DNA from 4 places in the Paenibacillus sp. ALE2 genome. Region 3 is predicted to be linked to each of the others. Evidence: a T-box and tRNA genes for the amino acid it is inferred to sense, from the RefSeq annotation. Region 3 holds a T-box; the other regions hold tRNA genes.
The links. A T-box is a leader RNA that pairs with one kind of tRNA and senses whether it is charged. The one in region 3 lies ahead of argS (arginine--tRNA ligase), so its partner is inferred to be a tRNA-Arg.
Positions count from the first base shown of each region.

Region 1: it has a tRNA-Arg gene. The T-box ahead of argS (arginine--tRNA ligase) is inferred to sense a tRNA for this amino acid. The anticodon was not compared.
Region 2: it has a tRNA-Arg gene. The T-box ahead of argS (arginine--tRNA ligase) is inferred to sense a tRNA for this amino acid. The anticodon was not compared.
Region 4: it has a tRNA-Arg gene. The T-box ahead of argS (arginine--tRNA ligase) is inferred to sense a tRNA for this amino acid. The anticodon was not compared.

Region 1 is NZ_CM134213.1:2,960,488-2,967,798, reverse strand. Features, by position in the region: gene tig (trigger factor) at 1-1,034, opposite strand, end outside; gene ACXHJ1_RS12965 (hypothetical protein) at 1,178-2,110, opposite strand; tRNA gene ACXHJ1_RS12960 (tRNA-Arg) at 2,348-2,421, shown strand; gene ACXHJ1_RS12955 (exodeoxyribonuclease III) at 2,636-3,400, shown strand; gene ACXHJ1_RS12950 (cellobiose phosphorylase) at 3,474-6,713, opposite strand; gene ACXHJ1_RS12945 (GH1 family beta-glucosidase) at 6,732-7,311, opposite strand, start outside.
Region 2 is NZ_CM134213.1:1,368,541-1,375,851, forward strand. Features, by position in the region: gene gpmI (2,3-bisphosphoglycerate-independent phosphoglycerate mutase) at 1-978, opposite strand, end outside; gene tpiA (triose-phosphate isomerase) at 980-1,732, opposite strand; gene ACXHJ1_RS05805 (phosphoglycerate kinase) at 1,792-2,973, opposite strand; gene gap (type I glyceraldehyde-3-phosphate dehydrogenase) at 3,096-4,106, opposite strand; gene ACXHJ1_RS05815 (sugar-binding transcriptional regulator) at 4,199-5,236, opposite strand; tRNA gene ACXHJ1_RS05820 (tRNA-Arg) at 5,497-5,568, shown strand; gene clpP (ATP-dependent Clp endopeptidase proteolytic subunit ClpP) at 5,779-6,375, shown strand; gene ACXHJ1_RS05830 (PdaC/SigV domain-containing protein) at 6,490-7,311, opposite strand, start outside.
Region 3 is NZ_CM134213.1:5,061,863-5,069,173, forward strand. Features, by position in the region: gene ACXHJ1_RS21615 (S-layer homology domain-containing protein) at 1-246, opposite strand, end outside; gene argS (arginine--tRNA ligase) at 523-2,247, opposite strand; T-box leader at 2,307-2,565, opposite strand; gene ACXHJ1_RS21625 (four-helix bundle copper-binding protein) at 2,643-2,972, opposite strand; gene ACXHJ1_RS21630 (MogA/MoaB family molybdenum cofactor biosynthesis protein) at 3,237-3,752, shown strand; gene ACXHJ1_RS21635 (nicotinate phosphoribosyltransferase) at 3,817-5,280, opposite strand; gene ACXHJ1_RS21640 (cysteine hydrolase family protein) at 5,407-5,973, opposite strand; gene ACXHJ1_RS21645 (NUDIX domain-containing protein) at 6,041-6,829, opposite strand; gene ACXHJ1_RS21650 (PaaI family thioesterase) at 6,895-7,311, opposite strand, start outside.
Region 4 is NZ_CM134213.1:2,904,546-2,911,856, forward strand. Features, by position in the region: gene asnB (asparagine synthase (glutamine-hydrolyzing)) at 1-212, opposite strand, end outside; gene ACXHJ1_RS12725 (hypothetical protein) at 376-735, shown strand; gene ACXHJ1_RS12730 (DUF4870 domain-containing protein) at 1,045-1,338, opposite strand; tRNA gene ACXHJ1_RS12735 (tRNA-Arg) at 1,514-1,587, shown strand; gene ACXHJ1_RS12740 (6-phospho-beta-glucosidase) at 1,801-3,144, opposite strand; gene ACXHJ1_RS12745 (LacI family DNA-binding transcriptional regulator) at 3,332-4,300, shown strand; gene ACXHJ1_RS12750 (arginase family protein) at 4,675-5,586, opposite strand; gene ACXHJ1_RS12755 (winged helix-turn-helix transcriptional regulator) at 5,691-6,032, shown strand; gene thiE (thiamine phosphate synthase) at 6,447-7,136, opposite strand; gene thiD (bifunctional hydroxymethylpyrimidine kinase/phosphomethylpyrimidine kinase) at 7,133-7,311, opposite strand, start outside.

The DNA.
Region 1 (7,311 bases), 2.1 Mb from region 3:
TCCAGGTCTTCTTTGCTTTGACCGGAGAAGCCGAGGAACATTTCAAGATTCATGCCTTGGCTGCGCAGACGGTTGTCGAAATCGCGAACCATGTTTTGCACTTCACTCTTAACCATTGCCTCAGGAATGTCGATTGTTGCATTTTCAGCAACTTTCTCCACTACAGCGCCCTCACGAGCTGCTTTAGCTTCGTTTTCTTTGCGTTCCAGCAATTGCTTTTTCAAGTCTTCCTTGAATTCAGCAAGTGTGTCAAATTCACTTACATCTTTAGCAAATTCATCGTCCAATTCAGGAAGAACTTTGCGTTTCAGTTCATGAACTTTCACTTTAAATACAGCTTGTTTACCAGCGAGGTCAGCAGAATGGTAGTTCTCAGGGAACGTTACTTCAACGTCCTTGGAATCACCAGTGTGCAAACCAATCACTTGATCTTCAAAGCCTGGGATGAAGGTATTGGAACCCAGTTCCAGAGAATACTTCTCAGCTTGTCCACCTTCGAACTGTACACCGTCTACGGAACCGTCGAAGTCAATGATAGCTGTATCGCCGGATTGAGCAGCATCTTCATCAACGACAACCAATTCAGCATGACGTTGTTGCAGGCGCTCCAGCTCTTGAGCCAATTCTTCGTCGCTTACTTCGATTTTGCTTACAGGCACTTCTACGCCTTTGTAATCGCCCAAAGTTACTTCAGGTTTAACAGTAACTTTTGCTTTGAATTTGAAAGTTTCGCCTTTAGCAAATTGATCAATTTCAACATCTGGGCTATCTACTGGGAAGATGTCTGTTTGCTCTACAGCTTGGCTGTATGCTTCTGGCAACAGGAAGTCAATTGCATCCTGGTACAGACTTTCAATGCCATAACGTTTTTCAAAGATAGGACGTGGCACTTTACCTTTACGGAATCCTGGTACGCTTACTTGTTTAACCACTTTATTAAAAGCTTTGTCGAGTGCAGCGGCTACACGATCCGCGTCTACCTCAACTTCAAGAACCCCAAGGTTCTTCTCTATTTTCTCCCAAGTTGCTTTCATTTTATGCTTTCCCCTCCAACAAAATCTTCACTTAGTTTTCATTACAATCAACGCACACAAAATAACCACTATAGTATATCTAACATTACTGTCTTTTTCAAGAGCAGCCCTTGAATGCTTTAACAGGTAAACGTTTCCGGTCATTAAGGAGTGTTCATTCCCGCCGCTACGAATAATCGCATCGACCGATATGCTTGCTCAAAACGGAAGCGCAGTGCATCTGTAATGCCATATATAGCGCGGGTTTCTTCTTCATTGTTGTTCCCGTTCAAACTTTCCGAAACGGTCTGATGGAGTGCTGCTGCCCAAATATCCGGCATTCCGTCCTCCTCTATCAACATTGATCTATAATCTTTAGTACCGTACACGGCCATCACAAACTGTGACCACAGCTCCTGTGCAAAATAGAATAGTGTGGGCTCATGCACTTCAGTCTGGTCGGCTACCCGTTCCAAAATACGCATAATCGCCTCTGGAAACTCATCAGGCTGTAACGGAACCGTTTCAATATCGATTTCCGTCTGTTCATCACCCCGTCTGATTTCTATCGTTCCTTCCATTCCGCGGCGTCTCAATGTCTGTAGAACACGGAATTGGAGAAGAGGATGGATTTCCCGTTCAGTAATCCAGCGAAGCAAAGCATCGTCGATCTCCGGCAGTTCCAAGTAGGATAGCTGTTCCAAAGCTAGAATCGTCTGTTCGGATAACGGTTGATCCATAGCCATCTGCAAAAGCTTGTTACCGTAGCCTGCATCCTGTTCCTGCTTAAAACGTGCATGACGGCGAGCCAACTCAACTTCACTGACTTCGTCTTCTTCCACACTGTCCGTTACCGCTCCGCTGTCAGCATACTGTGGAAATGCAGCTTCCAACCATTGTGATAGAGCGTTCCATTCATCGTATTGTTTCTGCTCCTGTCCCTGACACTGCATCAAAAAGCGCAGCATCGCCATCGCCTCTCCGTAACGTTCGTTTTCAAGCATCACCGTAAGTTGAATTTGATAGTAGTCCAGTGTCTTCGGAAACAATACGATATTATTTTCTTTTGTCGTCACCTTGGAGTCCTTTATTTTCAAGGCACCCCCTCTCCTCCGCAAGCTAAGTATTTGTAGATTATATGAGAAACAGCAGCCGAAGTTCAACCACTCGTCTTCAACATATTCACCTGTATTCTAACATACCCTTTTATAAGGCAAAAAAAACGATGTGTAGTCTGAATTTATGTGGTGTAGAGCCCGAATAAGCGATATATGTAAAATAAGACTTGAATCTTTTTCATCCATATGATATATTAATATTCGCTTGAATTTTATGTCCCAGTAGCTCAGCTGGATAGAGCAACGGCCTTCTAAGCCGTCGGTCGGGGGTTCGAATCCCTCCTGGGACGTATAGCCGAAGCTTCCTATTTAGGAAGCTTTTTTTATTTTCCAGCGAAATAGGACCCACCGTGAACGTTGGAGCCCAGCATCGTATTACAACCTATTAATGTAGAAAAGGCTGTTTCCGTAGCGCTGTTCGAGCGCTTGTCTGGGACAGCCTTTTAATCGAGGATATACCCATTACACCGCTTGACTGCGTGGAGTAGTAAGGAGTTTAATCAAATGAAATTAATATCTTGGAATGTAAATGGCTTAAGAGCCTGTGTAACCAAAGGATTCTATACTTATCTAAAAGAAACGAATGCCGATATTTTTTGCGTACAGGAAACGAAGCTTCAAGAAGGACAAATCCTCATGGAGAACATGGAGGAATACATGCAATACTGGAATTATGCTGAGAAAAAAGGGTATTCTGGCACAGCTATTTTCACCAAAATCAAGCCGCTCTCTGTGCATTATGGACTCGAAGAAAATGAAGAACCGGAGGGTCGAACCCTTACGCTGGAATTTGAAAAATTTTATCTTGTCAATGTGTACACACCGAATACCAAACGGGATTTATCCCGATTGCCATACAGGCTCGAATGGGAAGACCGTTTTCGCAACTATCTGCAACAACTAGACACTCTGAAGCCTGTCATCATTTGCGGAGACTTGAACGTGGCTCATCAGGAGATCGATCTCAAAAATGCCAAAGCCAACTACGGAAATGCTGGCTTCACGCCCGAGGAACGAGACCGCATGTCACAGCTGCTCAACGCTGGATTTATAGACACCTTCAGATATTTTTATCCTGATCGAACGGATGTTTATTCCTGGTGGTCCTATATGCCAAAGGTGAGAGAACGGAATATCGGCTGGCGGATTGATTACTTCCTCGTCTCGGAGCGGCTTCGTCCGCTTTTAATAGATGCGAGTATTGATTGCCATATTACAGGCAGTGACCACTGCCCTGTTATATTGGATTTGCAAGATATTTCCGCATAATTCGCACTAATACAAGAGTCTAAAGTTTTAAAAGCCGTCATGCTCCGTTTGGCAGCATGACGGCTTAAATGAATTAAAGCGATCTCTCCAGATGCACCTCGATACGAGAAACCAGCCGGTCTCTCACATCCTGCGCCTCTTTTGGGTCTAATACAGCCTGGTTTATTGTCTTCTGTTCCTCATTGCTATAATGCAGTATATACTGTTTCACTATGCAGTCCGGCGCGTAAGTATCCATGCGACTTGTATTATAATACGTCACCTGGCAGCTTCCGAGAAAGCAGAAGGTTAACTCACCTGTAGCTGTGAACAGCCAGCCTGGCAACTTGGGCTCCAGCTTCAAGGTAAGCCCCCTAGAATCATAGCCAAATGGCTGCCCGCCTGTCATCATCCATAGCCACATATGAATAAATTCTGCCGTTGATCCACTCAGCCTCGCAATATATCCCGTTCCATGCAAACTTGCATCAGGATTAGCACTGCTAGCAATAAAGGAACTGTTTTCCAGCGTACTTCTTCCATAGATCGCAGCGTCCATAAAAGGGGGTAGCGCTTTTTGGATGTCTGCAAAAAATTCAGTGTATAGACCCACCTTTAAACACTCAAGTAAATATTTATATTCCATATGCATAAATATCGATTCATTTTCCAGCCACCCTGGCGTGAAAGCTCTGGAACGACCAAGTTCAAACGGCTGTCCCGCCAGACTCTCATTCACCTTATACATACCCAGCTTTTTGTCGTAAAGCTCGCTCTGTCTGATAAGTCGATACAGCTTGCGCCCATTTATAATGTCGCCAGTTACTTTCATAGCCCGGGTTGGCCCTTCTAGGAAGAACGGTATATCCTTGCGTTTAAAGGAATGTATATTTACAAACACCCCCCCGTTCTCATCCTCCTGTACCTCGAATTCTTTGGCTTCATAATAAAAGAAGGTTGGGTATATCCCCTTTCCTATACGCAGAGCCTTATCCATCCCCTCTTGAATCTTACGTTCAGCCCGCTGCAAAAACACCAGCACATCATCAAAGGATAATGCTGCTTCGGTCCCTTCAAATCCAAAACGAACCGTTTCGCGATATGCTTCTCTAGCATCCGAAATCCGTGACCAGAAGCCATGATCGGCACTACCATTCCCAGGCTCCGCATCATTAAAATCGTGGTAGTACTCTTCAACTGCGAGCCCTAATTCTTGGATCAACCTGGCGACCTCTAGCGGTAGTCTCAGCACAAAGTCTGCCGAAAGCTTCATCTGTGCATGTATTAAAAATCTTACGAGTCGCTGTAACTCGCATAGCTCACTAAAGCCCGAAGCAAACAGCCCCGGAAGTCCGTTCATGGAATCATTCCATCCTGGTTTCCCCGCCTCCATCTCAATTCCCAAGCCTTCTGGATCTAATGTAGACAGCTTGATGGCAGCCAAGGACAGCAGCTTCTCGTACAAATTGGACTTGTAAATCTCTCCGTTGCCTCGTCCGGTTCGAACCCAGTGAACATCACGACTCCGCATGTGAAGTTGAGCTTTCTTCTCCTTGCTTTCTACAACCGCTCCGTACTGACGAATACGTCCATCCTTCATCTGCACGTATTTGTTTTGACGCGGCTGTACCCATGCCGGACTGTCGTAATACATGTACTCTCTTGTCGAGAGCAGGAGTTCTTCTTGTTTGTCTGGAAAGATACTTAAATAGCTTTCGATTAGATCCATATTATAAGTCCAATGGTCGATCCAGAAGCCTTCACCAAAATCAGCCTCATAGCATTGCTCGGAATGCTTGAGGGCTTCGGTCACAAATGTCTCTACCGTTTGCTTTAGTCCAATATTGTCATGAATGATGTGCTGAATCAGCTCGCCCGGGGTAAATGATGATTGAAAAAAAGTACACAAAGACGAATGGGCCGCCACTTCCACCTGTTCCAGCAACGGTTCGAGCTCTCGTATTTGAAAGCTACAGCCTTTTACAACAAGCGGGTTATAGCCGTCCGGCTGAATCAGGCTCATAAACAAACGAATATTAAAATCTCCGACGTCCGGGTTAAACCACACATCATTTCTCCGATTCTGGTTCGCATCGCGGAAATTACCATTTCCTTGAGAATAATACCCCGCCTGAAGCTTGAAAAAATTATAGTCTCGTTCCAGATCCCCATGCTTGCGCGAAAATACATGATACACAAAGGGTTGCTCCGTGCCGTTGTCCAGCAATAATGGATAACCACCACGTAACAGATTATCCAGATAGCTCTGACGACAGTATTCGTCAAACAACGGAATGGATGTCTGCGTGGCCATTCCATCCGTCAACTCTTCAACTAACGTTCTAGCTTCCTTCGCCTTTTGATCGATATAAGACATCGTTGCAATTTCTGTAATCCGTTTATTGATCAATTGAATATCATTCACATGCCCGATGACCGAACAATGATTTACAGTTGTACCTGCCGCCAATCGTGCCGCATAACCGCTAAACCCACAAGGCACTTTATTCGTCGTCACTGGCTGCTGTGAAATCAGGTCTTCGACACGTGTATGGATAAAGCAGTCAGGGAAGGTCAGGGACGTATTTTCACCAAATATAATGGATGGATCGACAATGGGACGTACTAGTCTGGCCTTGCCATCCTGCTCCACAAAGCTATACATAAAATGTCCCGCCTCAATCTGATGGACCTCACTTGTATCCGCTGTACTTCCACGTACCTTATAGTAAGGTATGCTGTTATTGAGGTTATACACATCCATCCAGCTTTTCAGTGTATATCCAAGCTCCTTGTAAGCCGTATTGTCAATACCGAAGGGCAGCACAGCCGGCATGCCGTCCAGCACCTCCAGCTCAAGTTCTTGATCGGAATGATTGACAATCTCAACCTTGCGCACCAAAGCAGCGTAGCTTTCATGAGGAAGCGTAAAATATTGCACACGCACCTCCAGCCCTATATCTGGATGAGAGCTATTAATTTCCAGCATATGGCGGGATATTAACATTTTTTGTTGCTCATGCTCTAAAGGACGCACAGCCGAAAACGGCTCCATATAGCTCCACTCATCCTGCCTTTTTACCTTTAAAAAGGTACGGAAGCCATGGATCGGTACGAGGCTATAGCTGCGGTTAGCCGGAAAAAATTCCATAATCGCTCCATTTTTATCCTCCACACCAAAGCTCGCAATTCCTTGTCCACGATTAACATAATACGCCCACAGGGGAATCCCCTGAACACCAGCAATGCCGGGCAAGAAACTGGAAAAGGGCTTGGCATGCGCAAAATTTTCAATCACAAAACGTCCTTGATTGTCAAAATAATACGGCTGCATCGTATCCCCCTTTTCTATTTAAAACCCGTTCTTTGCCATCATTTGCTTGAACCACAGCGCACTTTGTTTGGGAGTCCGTTCCTGTGTCTCATAATTGATATGCACAATGCCAAAACGCTTGCTGTAGCCCCAGGCCCATTCAAAGTTATCAAGGAAAGACCAGACAAAATAACCCTTGAGTTGGCCTCCCTCTCTAATGAAGCGATGACAGGCCTTTAAATGTTCTTCAATATAGCGCTGACGCCCGGTATCCTCAATCTGTCCATTTACCAGTTCATCCCTCATCGCTGCTCCATTTTCCGTAATCAGAATGGGCAAGCCCTTGCTAAAATCCTTCTCAATACGTGTCAGCAGCTTATAAAAAGATTCAGGGTGAATCTCCCATCCCATGTCCGTTACTGGCTCCTCCATGTGAACCTGCTCTACTTGCAGCAACGAAGCGTCGTTCGTTGATCGAATGATGCTGCGGGAATAATAGTTAATGCCCAAAAAATCCCCCGGTTGCTGAATCAGCTCCATATCACCAGGCTGTACAAAATCCAATCCATTCAGATACGTTCCGTACCATTCCACCATATCTTCAGGATACTTTCCGTTA
Region 2 (7,311 bases), 2.1 Mb from region 3:
GTTGTTTTGTACCAGCACTTCGCCAAACGTGTTGTCCAGGTTTTTCGGTTCATAGGCAACAAAGCCTCCAACCGTTTCACTGAACAAGGTCAGGCAAACAAAGTGCAGATTTTTAGGCCATTGTGGCCCACGGTCAAAACCACGGAAATCTTCATTGGTAAATACTTGAGACAATTGAATCGCACGGTCAGGACGGAAATTCAGGAATACGACAGAGTCATTGCTTTCAACCAGCCCTACAGGGCTTCCATCAGCCTTCACAATAACAGTTGGCTCCACAAATTCATCGAACACTGATTTTTCATACGATTCCTTCAATGCTTCGAGTGGGTCGGTATATTGAGGACCTTCACCGTATACGATTGCACGGTAAGATTTCTCAACACGTTCCCAACGTTTGTCGCGGTCCATTGCATAATAGCGTCCTTGTACGGTTGCAATTTGTCCAATGCCCACTTCCTGAATTTTAGCGACCAGTTGTTGCATAAAGCCTACGCCGCTATCAGGCATAACGTCACGTCCATCCATGAAAGCATGAATGTACACTTCGGTTAATCCTTCTTTTTTAGCCAGATCCAGCATAGCGAACAGATGGCTGATATGGCTATGCACACCACCGTCGGACAGAAGTCCGTACAAGTGAAGTTTAGTGTTGTTCTTCTTCGCATGCTGCACGGCTTTAACCAATGTTTCATTGTCGAAGAACTCGCCTTCACGGATGGACTTCGAAATACGAGTCAAATCTTGATATACGATTCGGCCTGCGCCGATGTTCAAGTGACCTACTTCGGAGTTACCCATTTGTCCTTCCGGCAGACCCACCGCTTCACCAGAAGCCGTCAAAGTAGTATGTGGATACTGTTTTAAATACCGGTCGTAATTCGGTTTATTGGCCTGTGCAACCGCATTGCCTTCCACAGTGTCACGCAGTCCGAATCCGTCCATAATAATTAAAGCTACCGGTTTTGGTGCTGTCATCTTACTTCGCCCCCTCAACAAGCGCGATGTACGACGCCGGTTGAAGACTGGCACCGCCCACGAGCGCGCCGTCGATATCGCTTTGACCCAGGTACTCAGTAACATTTTCAGGTTTTACACTACCACCGTACTGAATACGTACAGCATTTGCTGTATTTTCATCATACAGCTCTTTAATCAAACTACGGATGTAGGAAATCACTTCATTCGCATCCTGCGAAGTGGAGGATTTGCCTGTTCCGATGGCCCAGATTGGCTCATAAGCAACTACAACTTGTGCCGCTTGATCTTTAGCCAGACCAGCAAAAGCTGCTACAGTTTGTACTTTTACAACTTCTTTGGTTTGACCTGCTTCACGGTCTTCCAGCTTTTCGCCTACGCATACGATTGGTGTCAGGCCATGACGGAATGCTGCATGAACCTTTTTGTTCACCGTTTCGTCTGTTTCGTTGAAATACTCACGACGCTCGGAGTGTCCGATCACAACGTAGTCTACGCCCAGATCTTTCAGCATTCCGCCGCTGATTTCACCTGTAAATGCGCCATCTTCTGCAAAGTGCAGGTTTTGTGCGCCGATTTTAATAGATGTACCTTTTACTGCTTCAACCAGAGCAGGAAGATTTGTAAATGGAGCACAGATAACGCTCTCCACTCCTGCAACCTCTGCTTTACCTTTGATCTCTTCGATGAAGGTTTTAGCTTCTGGTACGGTTTTGAACATCTTCCAGTTACCCGCGATAATCGGTGTTCTCAATGGTTTCAACTCCTAACTATTAGGTGCCCTAAAGCCTTTATTACGCGTAATGCGTTTGATTATTTATCGTTAAGTGCAACAACACCCGGAAGTGCTTTGCCTTCCATGAATTCCAGGGATGCGCCGCCGCCAGTGGAAATGTGATCCATTTTGTCAGCCAAGTGGAATTTTTCAGCCGCAGCCGCAGAATCACCGCCACCAATGATGGTGTATGCTTCTGTTGTAGCACAAGCTTCCGCTACTTCACGAGTACCGCCAGCGAAAGGCTCGATTTCAAATACACCCATTGGTCCATTCCAAACAACCAATTTGGAGTTTTTGATAACATCTGCATAGATTTTACGAGTTTTCGGTCCGATATCCACGCCTTCCCAATCTGCAGGAATGCCGTCGATGTCCACAATGTTCGTGTTCGCTGTAGCGCTGAAATCGTCAGAAATAACGATATCCACAGGAAGGTAGAAGTTTTTGCCAAGCTTCTTCGCTTTTTCAATAAATCCAAGAGCTACGTCCAGTTTGGATTCATCCAGCAAAGATTGACCCACTTCATGACCTTGAGCTTTGAAGAATGTATAAGTCAAACCGCCGCCAATAATTACGTTATCTGCAATGTTCAGCAGGTTGTCGATTACGTCGATTTTGTCTTTTACTTTGGAACCGCCAATAATGGCTGTAAAAGGACGATCTGGATTCGACAGGGCTTTACCAATAACAGACAACTCTCTTTCCATCAGCAAGCCGGAAACAGCCGGAAGAAGATGCGCGATACCTTCTGTAGAAGCATGAGCACGGTGTGCTGCACCAAAAGCATCATTCACGAAAATGTCAGCCAGCTCAGCAAATTGCTTCGCCAGTTCAGGATCATTTTTCTCTTCTCCTGGGTAGAAGCGTACATTTTCAAGCAATAGTACATCGCCGTTTTTCAGTTCAGCCACTTTCGCTTTAACAGCCTCGCCAACTGCTTCGTCCACCTTAACAACAGGTTTATTAAGCAGTTCTGACAAACGCACACCAGCAGCAGTCAGACGCATGGATTCAACAACTTGACCCTTTGGACGTCCAAAGTGACTCGCCAAAATAACTTTTGCACCTTTTTCAATTAGGTAGTTAATGGTTGGCAAGGTTTCGCGAATACGCTTGTCATCGGTAATTTTACCATCCTCAACCGGAACGTTAAAATCTACACGAACAAACACCCGTTTTCCATTCAGTTCTATATCACGTACGCTCTTTTTGTTCATCTCCATATTCCTCCGCACCCTTATAATTTTACGAAACAGGAATTTAAGGCACATTTTGATATATAAAGAGCGGAAACAATAACACCTGTTTCCGCTCTATGATGTTGCTCGATAAGGAATTCTTATTTAGCCAATTTAGCGAAGTATTCCAACGTACGGATCAATTGTGCAGTGTAGGACATTTCGTTGTCGTACCAAGCTACAGTTTTAACCAGTTGTTTGTCGCCAACAGTCAGAACTTTAGTTTGAGTTGCATCAAACAGGGAACCAAAAGTCAGACCTTTGATGTCAGAAGAAACGATTTGATCTTCAGTGTATCCGTAAGTTTCAGGATCGGAAGCTTCTTTCATCGCTGCGTTGATTTCTTCAGCAGTTACGTTTTTCTCCAGAACTGTTACCAGCTCAGTCAGGGAACCTGTTGGTACTGGAACACGTTGAGCTGCACCATCCAATTTACCTTTCAGCTCAGGGATAACCAGACCGATTGCTTTAGCAGCACCAGTAGTGTTAGGAATGATGTTTTCAGCTGCTGCGCGAGCACGACGGAAGTCACCTTTAGCATGTGGAGCATCCAAAGTGTTTTGGTCGCCAGTGTAAGCGTGAATTGTAGTCATCAAGCCTTCAACGATACCAAATTTGTCTTGCAGTGTTTTAGCCATAGGAGCCAAGCAGTTAGTTGTGCAAGAAGCACCGGAAATTACAGTTTCAGTTCCGTCCAGAATTTCATGGTTTACGTTGTAAACGACAGTTTTCATGTCGCCAGTAGCTGGAGCGGAGATAACAACTTTTTTAGCGCCGCCTTTCAAATGTTTCTCAGCAGCTTCTTTAGTTGTGAAGAAACCTGTGCATTCCAGAACGATGTCTACGCCCAGGTCTCCCCAAGGCAATTCTTCAGGGTTACGGTTAGCCAAAACTTTAACTTCTTTACCGTTTACTTTAAAGAAACCGTCATGTACTTCTACTTGTCCTTGGAAAGTACCTTGTGTTGTATCATATTTCAACAGATGTGCCAGCATTTTGGAATCTGTCAAGTCGTTAATTGCTACTACTTCAATACCTTCTACGTCTTGAATACGGCGGAAAGCAAGGCGTCCAATACGTCCGAAACCGTTAATACCAACTTTAACTGTCATGAGTGAGTTCCTCCCAAAGTTCGTTTAGTTTAGTTTTATATATTCAAGACAGACCCGAAAGCCCGTCAAGACAACACAATTAAAAAACCTTATCAATCTCTTAAATAACGGCTTACAATCTCGGCAGCAGCGCCTTCGTCGGTGACAAGAATGTCTTCCTGTCCGAAACGCAATACTGCATGAATAGCAGCAGCCTTGCTCTTGCCTCCAGCCACACCTAACACCGTCTCCGTACGCCTGATGTCCTCCAAACGGAGTCCAAGCGTCAGCATTCTGTGAACAACGACGCCGTCTTCGTTAAAATAATAACCAAACGATTCGGCGACCGCACCCTCATTGCTGATCTGGGCAAAGGTTTCAGGGTCAAGCTTGCGTCTGTGGGCCATTGCTATGGCGTTGCCTATCCCGTGAATGATAATACGACTCTCTCGAATCAGGCTTAATATATCCTGAATATTCGTATCCTCAAGCAAGGAGTTGTAAGCATGATTGCTGAGCAAATCCGGTACATGGAGCAGACGGTATTGAGCGCCGACCTTGCGAGCCATCGTGGAGGCAATTGTATTTGCCTGCATTTCCATGCTCTCTCCCAAACCCCCGCGTGCCGGTACAAACCATCCGCCCTTAAGCGGGCCGTTAGCAGGTAATGCCAGTTGTTCCGCCACATCTGCAATCGTCGTGCCACCTGTTACAGCGACCACGTCCTCGTCATCCATAACACTCAGCAGCGCCTTTGCGCCAGCACGGCCCAGTTCCTGCTTCGCTAACGGTGAAGCATCCGAATCCCCTGGAACGACAACCACCTTCCTCAAACCGTAGGCTTGACGAATCTGATCCTCCAATTGGGACAGGCCGAACAAGTTGTTCGCAATCGGCTCCAGCTGTTCCAGCAGATCCAGTCCTGCTTTGCTCACCTTCATGCCCACACTCTCAATCTCAATTAGCCCTTGCGCTTTAAGGAGATCAGTCTCAGCGCGCAGTACGCGCTCGGTCATATCCAGTGAAGCTGCCAGTGTTCTGCGTCCGATAACTTCGGACAGCATAATCTGATGCAGGATCGTGTACCTTTTTTTCAAAACATCCATGAGGTCGGGCAGAAGCTGCTTCTGTATTTCTAATATCTTTCGCATGCTTTCCACTCCCGCACACTTCTAAGTTCTGTCTCTATGCTATATCTCTAACTGGTCTTAAAATGTCCCGGGATAACTTTTTAAGTCCCACGTATATCTTACCCAATATTTGCTTCACATGCAAGTCTATCTGAACCTATATTTCTCAACTTTTTATGTGAATATGCGCACGTAATAAAAGCTTGCAATTCAATGCCGTATATCATATAATCATCTTTGTTTCCAATTAATTAGTTGGTTGCTTGTAATGATTCATTTTTGCGCCCGTGGTCCAACGGATATGACGTAGGCCTCCGGAGCCTGAGATCGAGGTTCGATTCCTCGCGGGCGCGTCGTTTTATATGATTGGCTATATGTTCCATATGATGTTTTTAACCAAAAAGAGCGCTAAGCGTTCTTTTTTTTAATCAATAGTTTGACTTTCTTTGACTTTTTGTTTGAAATTGTTTATCATGTGGTTAATACGGTAACAGTTTATAAATAGGGATGTGTATTCGGCATATCCACCAAATCCACTAACGATTTAAGGGAGGTTTTTTGACGTGAGCTATGTTCCTATGGTAGTAGAACAAAGTAACCGCGGCGAACGCGCCTATGACATTTATTCCAGACTGTTGAAGGATCGCATTATTTTGTTGGGCTCGGACGTCAATGACGTTGTAGCCAACTCAATTATTGCCCAAATGCTGTTTTTGGCTGCTGAAGATCCTGAAAAAGACATTCACTTGTATATTAACAGCCCTGGCGGTTCCATCACAGCTGGTATGGCCATTTTCGATACGATGCAATACATTAAACCTGACGTATCTACCATTTGTGTAGGTATGGCTGCTTCCATGGGTGCTTTCTTGCTGAATGCAGGTGCCAAAGGTAAACGTTTTGCCTTGCCAAACAGTGAAATTATGATTCACCAGCCACTAGGCGGTGCACAAGGACAGGCAACGGATATCGAAATTCGTGCCCGTCGCATTCTGAAAATGCGTGACAAATTGAACCGCATTCTCGCAGATCGCACAGGTCAACCACTGGAACGCATCGAAAAAGACACAGACCGCGACTATTTCATGTCCGCTGATGATGCCAAGGAATACGGTATTATTGATAAAGTGTTAACTAGCTCCTCTCCAGAAGGTGTATAAGAAAAGTGGTTTTCTTCTGAATAGCTGGTAAATAAAAAGGCTGCCTCGGATTTTCGTATCCGGTAGGCAGTCTTTTTTATTTACTATTAATTTTCAATATATACCTAATCTAGATTATTGATTTTGTCCCGCAAAAGGCTTACCGCCCTGAGGCAGCAGTTGAGCGAACGAGTAAGTAAACTCCGGAATTCCATAAGCGTATGGCGCATAATCATACAAATCAAACACGATGGTTACTCCACTGTTGGTCACATAAAAATTCTGATCTGCGGCCAACTCTTTAAATTTCTCAAAACCTTCGCCAGCCTGGAGCGCATCAATTTTTTTCTTCAAATCAGCATTCAGGAACTTTTTATAGTTAGGATTTGCCTTCAATACGTCAGACAATTGCAACTGCTTACCATCAGCAAGCGAGAACGTATATCCTTTACGTGCCGTCATACCGTGTGCGCCACCTGTATACGAGTAGTCCTGCATAATCACACTTAGAATACCGTCCTTATTATAGGCAATTGCAAAATCATTTTCGAAATCATACGGTCTTTCTGCTGTAACCTCTCCCTCTGCCACCATCTTTTTGCCTGCTGCCAATACTGTCTCTGCATGCTTTTTAAGCACATTATTAATGGCCTGTTGAGCCTCAGGATTCAGCTGGCTGCCGCTGATTTGCGGATACTTAATCTTATAGGATACCTTTGCATTACTCGAAGCTGGAAGCGTCTGAGATGCAATTGTGATCGGATTTAGCTGGCTTTTACTCAATGTTACTGTTTTCTGAGTTGCATTCCACTGCGCATCGATACCCAGATAGTCTTTCAGCAGACTCATAGGAATATATAGCTTCCCGGCGATCATTTTGGCATCCATGCTGCGCGTGTTGATCCCGTTCACATTGGCATAGGCATCCGAGGAGGAGACCACGATATAGAGCTTGTT
Region 3 (7,311 bases):
AAAATCAGGCATAACCTGAAGATCCATCGCCCGAACAACCAAGTGTACTCCTTGTGCATACGTGAGCGTTTGATCCGGTGCAAACTTATCCTTGGTTATCCCTTGAATAATTCCTTTGTTCTGAAGTGAACTTACGATCTTCTCCTGCTCAGCTCCCTTTATATCACGAAAGGCAGAAGCCGACGTAGCCACAGCCAATGAACAGACGACAAGCAGCGCAGCTGCCACGCTTTTATTTTTGATCATGAGATACACCTCCATGTTTACTTTGCTTCTATACTTACGGACGCAATAAAACCATCAAATGTTTCAAATATGCACAAATTGGTTGCAAAACATTGGAATACCCTGCGATTAGTGTAACCCGTCTTGCTCTTTTCTGCTCACCATCTCCATGCAAACCCAAAAGTGTCTATGATAGTTTTCCTTTTGCAGCGCCTTTTAGAGAAAAGAGCTAATTCGCAGTAATTTTAGCTAGCAAAAGCAGCAGTGCACCTAACAAAAATACCCACTTGTGGTAGCTTACATCCGGTTAGGGGCTTTCAGTCCAAGAAGTCGCAGTGTACTTGCCAGCATATCTGCAGTCTGTTCCGCCAACTGAATGCGCCACTGTCCACCATCGACAATCCTTTCCTTAGCATAAAAACGGTTGAACGCCTGTGCTGTATCCAATGCAAATCTAGCAATAACCGAAGGTTCCAGTTGCTGAGCAGCACGTATCAGCTGCCCGTGATAGCGATCCAACTGCTTAAGCAAGGCCCAGCCTGCGTCACCCAGCATTTCATCCGAAACGATATTCCATTCAGGAGAATGCCCTTCTTGACCAAGGACGTTGTCACTGGAATTAGAATCAACCTCAGCGCGAGCGCGAGCTTTCTCCAGAAGGCTGCGTATACGCGCATGGGTATACTGCACATAAGGGCCAGTCTCACCTTCGAAGGTCAATGCCTCCTCCAACGAAAAATCCACTTCATTCAGACGGTTATTTTTTAAATCGCCAAAAATAATCGCTCCGATGCCGACATCTTCTGCTATTGCCTCTTGTTCCAGCAAATTGGGATTCTTCTCCGTAATAATGGCTTGAGCACGCGCTACAGCTTCATCCAGCACTTCCTCCAGTCTCACCACCTTGCCGCGTCTTGTGGACATTTTTTTGCCTGCAAACCGCATTAAACCAAACGGTACATGCTCACATTGCTCTGCCCATGCCTCCCCTGCATGCTTGAGCACCGCAAATACCTGTTGGAAATGTAACTTCTGTTCCCCGCCAACGACATACAGCAGCCGATCAGCCTTCATCACTTCATGACGATAAATCGCTGTTGCCAGGTCACGGGTGGGATAAATGGTGGTCCCATCCTTTTTCAAAATAAGACATGGTGGCAGCTGCTCGTCTTCCAGACGAACCACAAGTGCCCCATCACTTTCCTCCAGCAGTCCTTTTGCTCTTAATTGGGCAACAACTGCCTGCATCTTATCATTGTAAAAGCTTTCCCCCAACACATGGTCAAACGAAATGTTAAGACGTTGGTACATACGATCAAATTCACCCAGACTGACTTCAACAAAAAACTCCCATAGTTGTTGAGCCTCAGTATCCCCGTGCTCCAAACGTCGGAACCACTCGCGGCCTTCATCCTCCAAAGACGGGTCATGCTCAGCCTCCTGATGAAAACGGACATATAACTTCAATGATTCCCCGATCGGATCCTGTTGTAGCTGCTCTTCATTGCCCCATCTTTTATAGGCCGCAATTTGCTTGCCAAATTGTGTCCCCCAATCCCCTAGATGATTCACACTAATCGGTACATATCCGGTTTCACTAAGTATGCGATACAAGGCGGCACCGATAACAGTAGAACGAAGATGACCGATACCAAATGGTTTGGCAATATTGGGCGAGGACATATCAATTACTACTCGCTGTCCATGCCCAATATTGGGCTTGAGAAACTCAGTCTTGCTCAATTCAGCTAGCATAGGTGGAATATGAACAGATCGATCCAATGTAATATTTACATAGGCACCCGATGCTGTAGCGGTTAGACCCGCTTCATGGCTTACTAGCTCTGCCAATTCCATTGCAATATGCTGTGGAGACTTTCGAAATTTCTTAGCCAGCACAAAACAGGGAAACGCCACATCTCCCCATTCAGGCTGCGGAGGCACCTCGAATAAAGATAAAACTTCTTTCTCCTCCAAGCCCGTATGAGCTAAAATAGCTTGGGTAGCAATCATCAACAACATGTTCCTCTCTCCTTCTTTTTATAGGATCTAACAAAAAAAGCCCTCGTCTCTTGATATAATCAAGAGACGAGAACTTCGATATCCCCGCGGTACCACTCTTCGTAAATCGGTTGTGTAGATAAAGCTAGCTTACACAAATCGCGATTTCACTCCATTGACAAATAACGGTGTCAGCCGGGTTGATCTACTAGAAGTTCTTATCGTTGGATCAACCGTCTCCCGGGTGCGCTTCACATCGGATTTCATACCGGCTTCCACCTCTTCCGGCTCGCTGTAATGATACGGTTCCGTTGCTACTCTCCCGTTCCTTGACGTTAATTCCCACCATTATACAAACCTATTTAGTAGAAAGCAACCTTTTATTCCCTCTTCAGGGACTAGTTCTGTATATGTAATTACACTGCCACCAATTGGCGACAAGCCTCAACACAATGACGGCAGGCCTCTGCACAATGTTTGCAATGATTATGGGAATGCTTGCTGCATTCAGCAGCACATACCTCACAGGCTTTGGCGCATAGCTCACAGATTTCCTCGGCAAAATCCGTTCCGCGCTGCAACATTTGAGCAGCAAACCCACATATCTCTGCGCATTCCCTACTCACTCGAATACATTCACGCAGCATAGCTAAATCATATTCCTTCAAACTTGCTACATAGCATACATTGCAAGCGTTCATACATTCCAGGCAAGCATCCACGCATTTTTGGTATGAATGATTCATAATACAATTACCTCCCAGTTGTTGATCCTGCTGTACTATTACCCGCTGAGCCTTGAAATTAATCAATTGATGTTCGCGCTTTCAACAAAATAAACCCAGAAAATCCCGACTTATGTAAGGAAGTGTACTATATTCCAAGGTGCAAGCGCAAGGATATTAATCACATAACTTTTTATCCCTCGTTTCTGACTTGCATCCAGTCGGTCATTCCTCTATTGTAAAAAAAGAATATGCTTAACCATGAATCAAGGAGTGAAGATTGTAATGAACATAACATCTGTAGAGGAGCACCGACGGGAGTCTCCGCAGCAGGTTAACTGCATGGTCGTGACCGTCTCTGATACACGAACCATGGAAACCGATACTGGGGGACGACTGCTCAAGGAACTACTAGAAACGAATGGGTATAAGGTTGTTCGATATGTTATCGTCAAAGACGACTATGAGGGTATCCGGCAGTTGGTAACCGAAGCTGCAGCACATAAGGACGTCGAGGCTGTACTTTTAACAGGTGGTACTGGCATTTCTCCGCGTGATACTACATATGAAGCCATCTCCTCTTTACTGGATAAGGAACTACCTGGCTTTGGTGAAATCTTCCGTTACTTAAGCTTTGCTGAGGACATTGGATCAGCAGCTATATTAAGCCGGGCTGTAGCGGGTACTGTGGGCCAGACAGCTGTGTTTTCTATGCCTGGCTCCCGCGGAGCCGTTCGTTTGGCAATGGAACGCATTATTGTCCCTGAACTGCGACATGTGATGAGAGAAATTTATAAATAAGCTCCTATTCCACACATGCGCCGACACAAAAAGGCACCCCATATGAATGAGGTGCCTTTTCACATTATTCTTTTTCTTCAACTTCGGGCTGCATGTAGCTATCAATCAGCCTTTGCTTCAGCTCCCATACCTTCTCGCTAAGATTTACGCGATAAATTTCAGGATTCAGCTTCCGCAAATATTCTGGCCAAAACAGTTTCAACTGTGAAGCATGATAGGCACGAATTTCATCCAGTTCGGGAAGCTCGTATACCTTCTGTCCATTTATAAAAATAGGTTCAAGCATCGGTACAGCTTCGTAATTTTCAACATACTTCTTCATATATGGATGCAAAGGGTTAAACAGCTTCAGGCGCTTACCATTGCGCGGACGTTCTTCATCCGGGAAAGAAATGTAATCAGCTACAGCTCTCCCTTTCTTCTTATCCACAATGCGGTATACATCCTTTTTGCCTGGTGTAGATACTTTTTCCGGGTTACCCGAGATCTTAATCGTCGGCAGCATTTCACCGTCTACTTCCCGCTCAACCAGCTTGTACACTCCGCCTAATGAAGGTTGATCTGAAGCCGTAATCAGCTGTGTTCCTACACCCCATACATCAATACGTGCACCTTGGGCTTTTAGATTGAAAATCGTATTTTCATCCAAATCGTTGGAAGCAACAATTTGTACGTAATCCAAACCTTCGGCATCCAGCATTTCCCGGGCCTGAATAGATAGATAAGCCAAATCACCGCTATCCAAACGGATGGCATTCATACGCTTGCCTTGACTCTCCAGCATCTTTGCTGTCCGAATCGCATGAGGAACACCGCTCTCCAGCGTGTCAAAGGTATCTACCAGCAATGTAACCTGATCTGGCAAAACCTTCGCGTACACGTCGAACGCCTCTTGCTCCGTCATAAAGGTTTGTACCCATGAATGGGCATGTGTTCCTTTTGTCGGAATCCCAAAATGTTCGCCTGCCAGCATATTAGAAGTCGCATCGAAACCTGCAACATAAGCTGCACGCGCTCCCCAAATCGCTGCATCTGCCTCCTGCGCACGCCGTGTACCAAATTCGAGCAGTGTATCGTCACTGGCCACCTGCTTGATACGCGATGCTTTTGTCGCAATGAGTGTCTGGTAATTCATAAAATTCAACAACGCCGTCTCGACAAGCTGCGTTTCCATAATTGTTCCTTCAACACGGACCAGAGGCTCATTTGGAAAAACAAGCGCCCCTTCTTTCATCGAATGGACCGTTCCGCCAAACTTAAACTGGCGCAATGCCTCCATGAACATGGGATCGTACTTTTCCTCCTGCTCTGACAGATAGCGAATGTCCTCTTCTGTAAACCGCAAATTTGAGATGTAATTCACAATGCGTTCCAGACCAGCGAACACGGCATATCCATTACCGAAAGGGAGCTTACGAAAATACGCCTCGAACACAGCTTTACGTTGGTGACTTCCGTTCACCCAATGGGCGTACATCATATTAATCTGATATTTATCTGTATGTAATGCGAGGCTCGTTGACTTCATCGTATCATCCTCTCTGACTGTCCCTGGTCCCTGGCTTGGTGACGGCATACCGTCTTGTCTGCCCAGATTCAGCAATATCCGACTCCATTTTGTTATCGGACATTGGTGCACAATCATTCAGTTATTTTACTTCTTCTGGCGCAAAAGCGTATCTTCAGCCGACCACACCGTGGCTCCAAGACTTCCCTCAAAATGGCCCAAAGCCCAGTCATGTCCCGCCTGATTAAAGCTCGCCACAGCGTCCTTATATACGGTAATAGCAAAACCTTTGTTATAAGCATCTACAGCCGTATGCAGCACACAAATATCTGTACACACACCAATCAGATGTACTTCCAGAATCCCGCGTTCGCGCAACCTGAGTTCCAGATCTGTACCAGCAAAAGCACTGTATCGTGTTTTATCCAACCAGTAGATACGATCACTTTGTTGCTTATAAAGGCTATGGAGCTTCCCATACAATTGTCGTCCATCGGTTCCACGTATATTATGTGGAGGAAACAGCTTACTCTCCGGGTGATAAGGGTCATTCTCCTCATGTAAATCAACAGCCATGACAACAAAGTCCCCTTGCTCTACATAGGCCTGCGTGATGGCTGTGATCCGTTCATCCAGCTCAATCGCAGGTAGCCCCACAGGCAGACTACCATCCACAAAATCCTTCGTGTAATCAATAACAATCAGTGCCTTCATCGTACAGTCAGCTCCTTATCATCAAAGTGAGATTGCACGCTCTATGCGTAACCTATCCCAATAAACGTTACGTATAGATAGATAAACGCGGTACCCTATCACTAAAGCGATATAACTGGGCCGGTCTTTGTGAATATTGATTGGAACTCAGCGGTTTACCATTCTCATCCCGAACCTCTTCCAGTATTCCTTGTCTGCTACGAGTCGATGTTATTTTGCGAATAAAATTCGGCTCTTCGAAATCCGGTACGACGCTCTGAATCACCTGATACAATTCACCCAGTGTAAAATGTGGCGGTAAAAACTGCTTGGCTATCGTTGTCTGAAGCATCTGCAACTGAATCTTGCGATAAGCATCGACTATGATATCCCGGTGATCGAACGCCAGCTCCAATTCCTCCAACGCTTCTCTGATCGTAAATAACCCGACCTCAGAAGCATCATCAGCCGCTTGCCGCTGCTCTAGCATCCATTCCTCTACCAACGCAAAAAAAGCATGCGATATGATCCACCCGCGCGGATCACGGCCTGGTCCACTATATACGCCCAAATACTCCAGATGCCCGCCGTCTACACCGGTTTCCTCTAACAGTTCCCGCTTGGCCGCTCCATATATGGATTCATCTTCTTGACAAAACCCTCCAGGCAACGCCCAGCGTCCCGCAAACGGCCAACTCCGGCGCTTGATGAGCATCACTTTCAGCTCACGAATCGGCAATGTCTTTGTTACCGTCTTGCGCTCACGCTTCGTTAAAGTAAACATTACGATATCCGCCGGAGCACCATCCGGGGTACGGTATTTCTTAATGTTATAAGACGCCTTCTGCGCCTCTTCGTTTATACGATTGCTATCCATTGGCATCACCATATTATATCGTTTTGATAAATTCATTATGACATAATAAAAATTTTTGTCAAGCGTTAGGCCTTACCTGAGTCACTTGCTTGTTGACGCAACACTCGGAACGTTGCTGTAGCTGTACAACCGAGTGTACCTTCGCTATCCCTTACTTCTGCCTCGGTGGTTATAGTGCGGCCTCCCTGATGAATAATCCGTGCTTTAACCTCCAGTCGTCCTTGTCCCATGGCTGACAAGAAATGAACATTCAGGTTCGTTGTTACACATGGATCCATATTTCGTGAAGCCATACTGACCATCCCCATCGCCTGATCCATCAATGAAGTGAGCACCCCCCCATGTACAATCCCCATCATATTGGTATGATGTTGTTTGGCCTCCAAAGCGATATGTGCCTCGTTAGCGTCAGCTGTGATCAGCTCACATCCTAAATACTCCCAAAAGGTATTATCTTCACCCTCTAGCATCTTACGCAACTT
Region 4 (7,311 bases), 2.2 Mb from region 3:
GTGATATCCTCAAGCTGCCGGATCATGGGCTGAGCGCCGTTTTCCGGGTCCATTACGCTTAGTCTTCGGTGTCCGAAGGCACACGGATTGGATATCCAGGTACCCGCAGCATCCGGTCCGCGATCGGAGAGCGTTTGCGTCATATTTAGCAGCAGCTCAGATTGATGCATTAAATCTCCGTTCCACTGTATGAAACCTGTAATTCCGCACATGTCTATTCATCCTCTCTTTGTCGTGTTCATCCAGTGTTGGAATGAATCAAAAACTAAATCCCCAGTTCATCAGTATATATGCCGAAAAGAAGCATAAAATGTCTGTCCGTTCCGAAAACTACAGATGGGGCAACCCGCCTACACGTGAGGAAGGAGGGAGACAATGTACTACATCAAGGATGCCAAAATACGCCGCTTCACTGAACTTGACGGAGTGCGCTGTGCTGAGGTAGAAGTGCGTCCCGGTGCCGCAGATGACCCGGAGCTGCTGGTTTATATCACAGCTACGAATCAGAAGGATGGTCAGCCTGATTATGACATGGTACGGATCATCCGCAATGATGCCGATCTGGAGCTGGATTGGTATGACAATAATCTGCATTCGGCATTTGAAGAAGTGACCGACAAGGCTTTTACGGACTCTACGCACATTACCGCTGGTGAGGAACGGGAAAAGTTCAAAAGGGAATTGCTCTCCTATGGGCAGCTTAGTACAGAGTTTGCCAAGGAGTTCGGGGCATGAGGATATGGTGTGCTATACCTCGGCTTTTGTTAATTTGGACACCGGCGCCATCGCCAGATCAGCGTGAAAGGAGGGGGAAATCATAGACGGCAAATCGAAGTATAAGAAAAACAAAGGCAGCAGTTATATTCATAACAATGAGTTCGCGGAAGAAGTGATGGAGAAAAATGTAAGACATGAGGTGCGAAGAAGTCCTAGACGCTTCGGTAATAAATAAACAGTCATAAACTGAGAAACGCTCATTTATAAATGACCCTGAAGAAGCCTCTGTATTCGTCAAAATTGCGAATGCGAGAGGCTTCTTTTGAATTAGGCCGCTTCACGCAGCGTCATGATCCCTTTGTAGATGTTATAGACAAAAACGCCGAGATAGACCACTACGAATAGCATTACAAACCCGATAACCGAGCCTGCATGATTGGCAGTGATAATAAAATAAACTAGCGGAATCGCCGCAATAATGGGGAAAATGTGCGATAAAATGGCTTTTTTCGCGTGTCCCTGAACATATTCGTCCCGGACTGCAATCCACACAATGACCGGCACCAGAAAAGGTGCGAAAAAAATGCTAAAATAACAAAGTGAAGACAAAAGGCCTCTCACGGATTAACCCCTCCTTTTTGGCATCGTTCTTTGTACATAATACCCCGTTAGCGTCCAAATGATTCCTTTTGCAGCCTGCTTTCCTGTATAATGAAAAAATGCTTTTGACAGTTGCCCAAAATGTGATATAATCATTAATGCACTGAATACATAAGGTTTTATGGATTATCATTTTGTCCCAGTAGCTCAGCTGGATAGAGCAACGGCCTTCTAAGCCGTCGGTCGGGGGTTCGAATCCCTCCTGGGACGTATAGCAAAAACTTCCTAATTCAATATTGGGAAGTTTTTTTTGTGTTCCAGTGGGATGAGAACCCCTTGGGGGGACGTCGGAGCTAAGCATCGTTAGCATAAACTTCGCAGTCTCGACCGTAGGGAGAGTATCCCTCCTGGGACGTAGCAAAAACTTCCTAATTCAATATTAGGAAGTTTTTTTGTGTTCCGGCAGTATCATTGATTCTGGCTTTATACTGTCGCCTTCTCTTTATGAGCAAAAAATTGCGGCAGATGCTCTTTGTGTGCTTCCAGCAATTCATCCAGCACAGTTTGGGCGATATCGCCGCTTGGAACGAGCGGATTCAAGGTGAAGGCTTGCAGTGCTGTCGCATAGTCACCAGTGACCGCCGCTTCAATGGTCAGCTCTTCCATCGCCTTCATGACTTGCAGCAGTCCCCGTTGTGCTGGAGGGAATTTGCCAAAGTTGACAGGCTCCGCACCATGCGCGCGAATAACACTAGTTACTTCGATGGCGCTATCATAAGGGACATCATCAATCGCACCGTTGTTACGCGTACTAACTACCATCAATGTGCCTTTGTTGTTATAAATAGAGTTGATGATTTCACAGGCAGCATCGCTGTAATGCGCACCGCCGCGTTTGGATAATTCCTCTGGTTTGTAATCCAGATTCGGATCTTTGTACAATTCAAACAGACTTTCTTCCAGACGTTTGACGACTTGGCCCCGAGTTCCTTCGTTTTTGGCCTCCTCTAATTCTTCCTTGAGCATGTTATCGGTCATATAGTAATACCGATGGTAAGGACAAGGTAGCATTTTCAATTGACGAACCTGATCATACAGGAAGCGCATGTTCTTAATATTTTCAACGACCTTCTCCGGTTTTGCGCCAGGAGCATACAGTCCTTCGATAACTTGTTCTGTTAATTCTTCTCCAGTTTTATCATAAACTTTGTGCCAATGAAGGTGGTTAATTCCTGCAAATTTAAAGAACAGCTCTTCTTCCGGTTTGTCCAGCACAGCCGATGCACTCTTGATCGCGCCGATTGGAACATTACATAATCCGATGACTTTATCCCACTGACCATAACGAAGCACAGCTTCGGTGACCATGCCCGCAGGGTTGGTGAAGTTAATCAACCATGCATTCGGACACAGTTCTTTCATATCTTCTACGATACTGAGGATAACGGGTATGGTACGAAAAGCTTTGAACATCCCACCAGCCCCATTGGTTTCCTGACCGATCATACCGTGTTTTAACGGAATACTTTCATCTTTAATCCGGGCTTCCAATAAGCCTACCCGAAATTGGGTCGTTACAAAATCGGCATCCTTCAAGGCTTCCCGACGATCCAGTGTCAAATGTACTTCACAATCAATGCCGGCGGCTTTCACCATCCGTTGGGCCATGGCCCCTACGTTCTCCAGTTTCTCGCGTCCTGCTTCAATATCTACCAGCCATAATTCCCGGATGGGAAGCTCTGCATAACGTTTGATAAAACCTTCTACTAATTCTGGTGTATAGCTGGAGCCTCCGCCAATAGTTGCGATCTTTATGCCTTTTTTCATGGTTAGTGCCTCCTGAGTATGTTTTTTAAAACCTCTTTCTTAAGCTCAAATTCACTGTAATCCCTGTAATGCATTACAGGTCAAGCGCTTTTAAAAAACTTATTTGGGGAAGGTGACAATTATAGGGCGGGGCCACGAAACATGCTAAACACGAACATGCTAAAATAGAAAGAACGAGGTGAGAAATGTGGCAAATATTCATGAAATTGCAAAGCTGGCGGGTGTATCCTCGGCAACGGTGTCCCGTGTCATTAATAACCATCCGTACGTAAGTGAACCGACAAGGCAGCGTGTACAGGAGGTCATAGACCGACTGGATTATGTACCTAATTTGAATGCGGTTTCATTAAAAAAGGGCATGACCAAGCTCATAGGAATTATTTCAATTTCTTTTAATGATTCATTGGGTTCATTTGTGCGTGGATTTACAACCTATGCCCAGGAGCATGGTTTTAATATGTCACTATTTATTACGAATGGAGAGAAGGAGCGGGAGCTTGAAGCACTGGAAATGTTGCGGAGAAAGCAACTGGACGCCTTGGTCTGTATGATTCGCGTCAATGAGTGGAGTGTGATTGAGCACTACACCAAATATGGTCCAATTGTGACATGGCAGCGTGTAAACATTGAGGCAATCCCGTCTGTATTTATGGACCAGTATCAGGGGTACATGCTTGCGCTGGAGCATCTGTATGCCAGAGGCTATCGCAGCATTGTGAATGTATATGGGAATATGAGGGGGCTGAATACAAAAGAGCGCATCCGGGCTTATCATGATTTTTGCAAAAAATATGATTTGAACGCTGATGCTTTCTCGCATTTTTATGGCTTAAATTCAATAGAAGCGGGTGAACAAATTGCTCACTGGTGGGGCGAACAATCCAACAAGCCGGATGCCTTCGCTTGTTCTACCGATTATTTGGCTGCAGGACTTTTGACCGAAGCACGTAGGCTCGGTGTTTCGGTCCCGAGTAATGTTGCAGTGGTGGGCTTTGATAACACCGAAATTTCGCATTTGCTTGATTTAACCACCATTCATTACCCGATTGACAAGCAAGCGGAAAATGCATTCATTATGATTCGAAATGCCCTAGAGGGGCTACATGAAGAATTACATCCCTTGGAATTCAAATTAGTAGAGCGAGCGACTACTTGATCTCCTGAGTATTCCTTTTTATCCGGTGCTGAGCTATTCAAGTCACATAATTGAGGTGTTATTTTATGCAATATAGGTTAACTGATACTCACTTTGGCACGCTCTATCATATTTCGGTACCAGAAGATTTCGAATCTTTTGATCATAATAAAGCACTAACTCCGGGTGAGGGAGGCGACTTCTTTTTTGAAGAGTTCCTTAATCCAGTACTAAAATTAATAAATGAAAATAAAAAGTAAAAAATAAAAAAGGACTCCATAACAGCATAAATCCCCAGAAGTCCTTTCTTTACACAATACTCTAATTCAAACGAATTTCTAATAATTCCATTTCGAAAATTAAGTCAAAAAAACATGTATAGATCGTAAGTAGAATTAATGATTCAAAATAGGTATTTCCCCAAGCAGATTCTTTAAGTTAATGGAATCCCACGGCATATGTTCGGTTATACCTAACCCAACTACATCGGTTTCTTCAGATAGTTCTTTAATCAGATGAAGTAGTTGAGGTATTTGCATTGTTCCCGCAGGAGAAAGATTATAGGGAGCTTCAGGGTTGGCGAATAATAAAGAACGAAATGCTTTTGGATCAAGTACATCTAAATCAAGGTGAATCGCCAGGTGCTTGATGCCGCTTTCTTTAATCCACTCTTTTATTGATTCGGTACTGGTCGTTAACTCTTGGGTCCCAGCAGTTCGAATCCCTAATCTTTGAATTACTTCAGTATCTGTTTCTGTAGTGGTAACACCTAACCTTTGAAATGTCTCTGAAAATGCTTTTGTTTCTTCTTCTGTAGGAGCTGCTAATCCAGCGATAAAGACATTTTCAGGCTTAAGAGGAACTTTCACATGTTTTGCAAACTCCTCATCTCCTTCTCCCAACAGATTCCCAAGTGGTAATGTATGTCCGTTATCATAGCCCACATATCTAACTAAATCACTGTGAGCATCGATCCAAATTAGCCCTAATTCTCCGCCGTATCGTTCGTTCAAATAGGCAAACGGGGCTTGCTCGACTAAACAGTCACCACCAAACATTACTATGCGATCTGGCTTATGAGCGTCAATGATATGTTGAGCAGCCTCTAATTGTTCAAGTAGCTGTTTTCTCCCATACATACCGTTCTCGTTATCAAGCGGAGTTCCATCATAAGCTTGAACTGGAACATGAATAAGGGGTTGATCATTGTCTGGGGCTAGCCAAGCCAGCAGTTCAGCTCCAAAAGAGTAGTTAGGATTGTTTCCTCCTTGCCATTGCGGCATTAACAGGCGTATTGTTTTAGTCATATTTTCTCTCCTTTACTTCAAATTACGGTTAGTATAAACTGAACGCAAATAAAAACGTAGTACGCACTAATTTGATAGGTACTACCCGAAAGGATAGTGTGAATATGAGTATGGCTGAATTTAAAGGTAAAGTTAAAAATATTGAAGATACACCTTTTGGTTATACAGTGTCAGTCATTGGTGGTAAATGGAAAATGGTTATTATTTATCTTCTGGCTGAAAACCAAGTGGTTCGCTTTAATGATCTGAAAAGACAAATCGGAGCTATTACATACAAAACATTGAGTTCACAGCTAAAGGAATTGGAAGCGGATGGATTGGTGAACCGGAAAGAGTATCCTCAAGTTCCGCCTAAAGTCGAGTACAGTCTCACAGAAAAAGCGGAAACACTATTGCCTGTTTTGGAAGGGTTATGTGAGTGGGGAACCAAAAACCAATATAATTAAATATCGTTTTCTAATTGTTCTCGAATGCTATACGAATATTAGAAAAGACGATTGACATATATTTATAGTTAATCAGGTATTCAACGAGCTCAAGTGCACTGGGGATAGGAACGCTTAAAAATCAGTATCATTTGGGGGATGTGATATTTTGACTATGGCAATTATTTTATTTGTAGCGAATATTCTACTTATTCTTGTTTCAATCGTTGGTATTGTTCTGTTCATGGGGATATTGTACAGGGGGTACATTTTGCTAGGATTACTTATTGCTGAGAAAAAGAACACAAGAAATCAAGCTGTAAAAGATTAATTTTATGACAACACAGAGCCTCATTTCTACTTTATTAGTGGAAATGAGGCTCTTGCGTAAACAATAAAAGTGACATAATGGGGTGAAGGAAGGGACATAGCATTTTATAGCTTTTGGGACATCCCCGGATGTTTGATGCTTAGCACTACCTTTTTCTTTAATTCCTCTGCAGCAGCTCGAATCTGTTTTGCCTGCGTCACAGCCGAAATCACCGCTACACCATCGGCACCCACACCTACCACTTCCTCCACACGGTCTACCGTAATGCCACCGATCCCGACGATCGGAAGGTCAATTCCCGCTTTGCGCATCTCATGCAAAATGGCTGGACCCTGCACGGCTTGAGCATCGTCCTTCGAGATGGTGGGATAGATGGGTCCGACGCCGAGGTAGTCCGCACCTTGCAGAATGGCTCGACGAGCTTCCTCAATCGTATGGGCGGAGACGCCAAGGATTCGGTTTCCGATCCGCGTACGCACAGAATCAGCCGATTCATCGTCCTGACCGATGTGAACACCGTCGGCGTTGAGCTCAAGAGCCAGCTCCACATCGTCATTGACGATAAAGGGGATACCAGCGTGGTGGCACAGATCTTGTAGCTGACGCGCAAGTTTGAACATAGGCACCCCTGTTAACGCGCTACGGCCCTTTTCCCGGAACTGGATCATGGTTGTGCCGCCAGCAAGAGCCTCCTGCACGACCCGATTTGGTTCCGCGAGGCAGTTCACGCTTCCAACAACCAGATACATCTGTAAATGCCGGCGCATGGTCTCAGGTAATATTCGACCGCTCATTGGAGTGTCTCCTGACTACGGCGATAGGCCCAATGGTTGGTTGGACCGTGTCCCTGGCCCAAATACAATGTATCCTCAATCGCCGCCTGAATGAAGGCTCTTCCATTCCAAATAGCTTCCGGTACAGACACGCCTTTCCCTAATTCAGCGGTAATCGCTGCTGAGAACGTACATC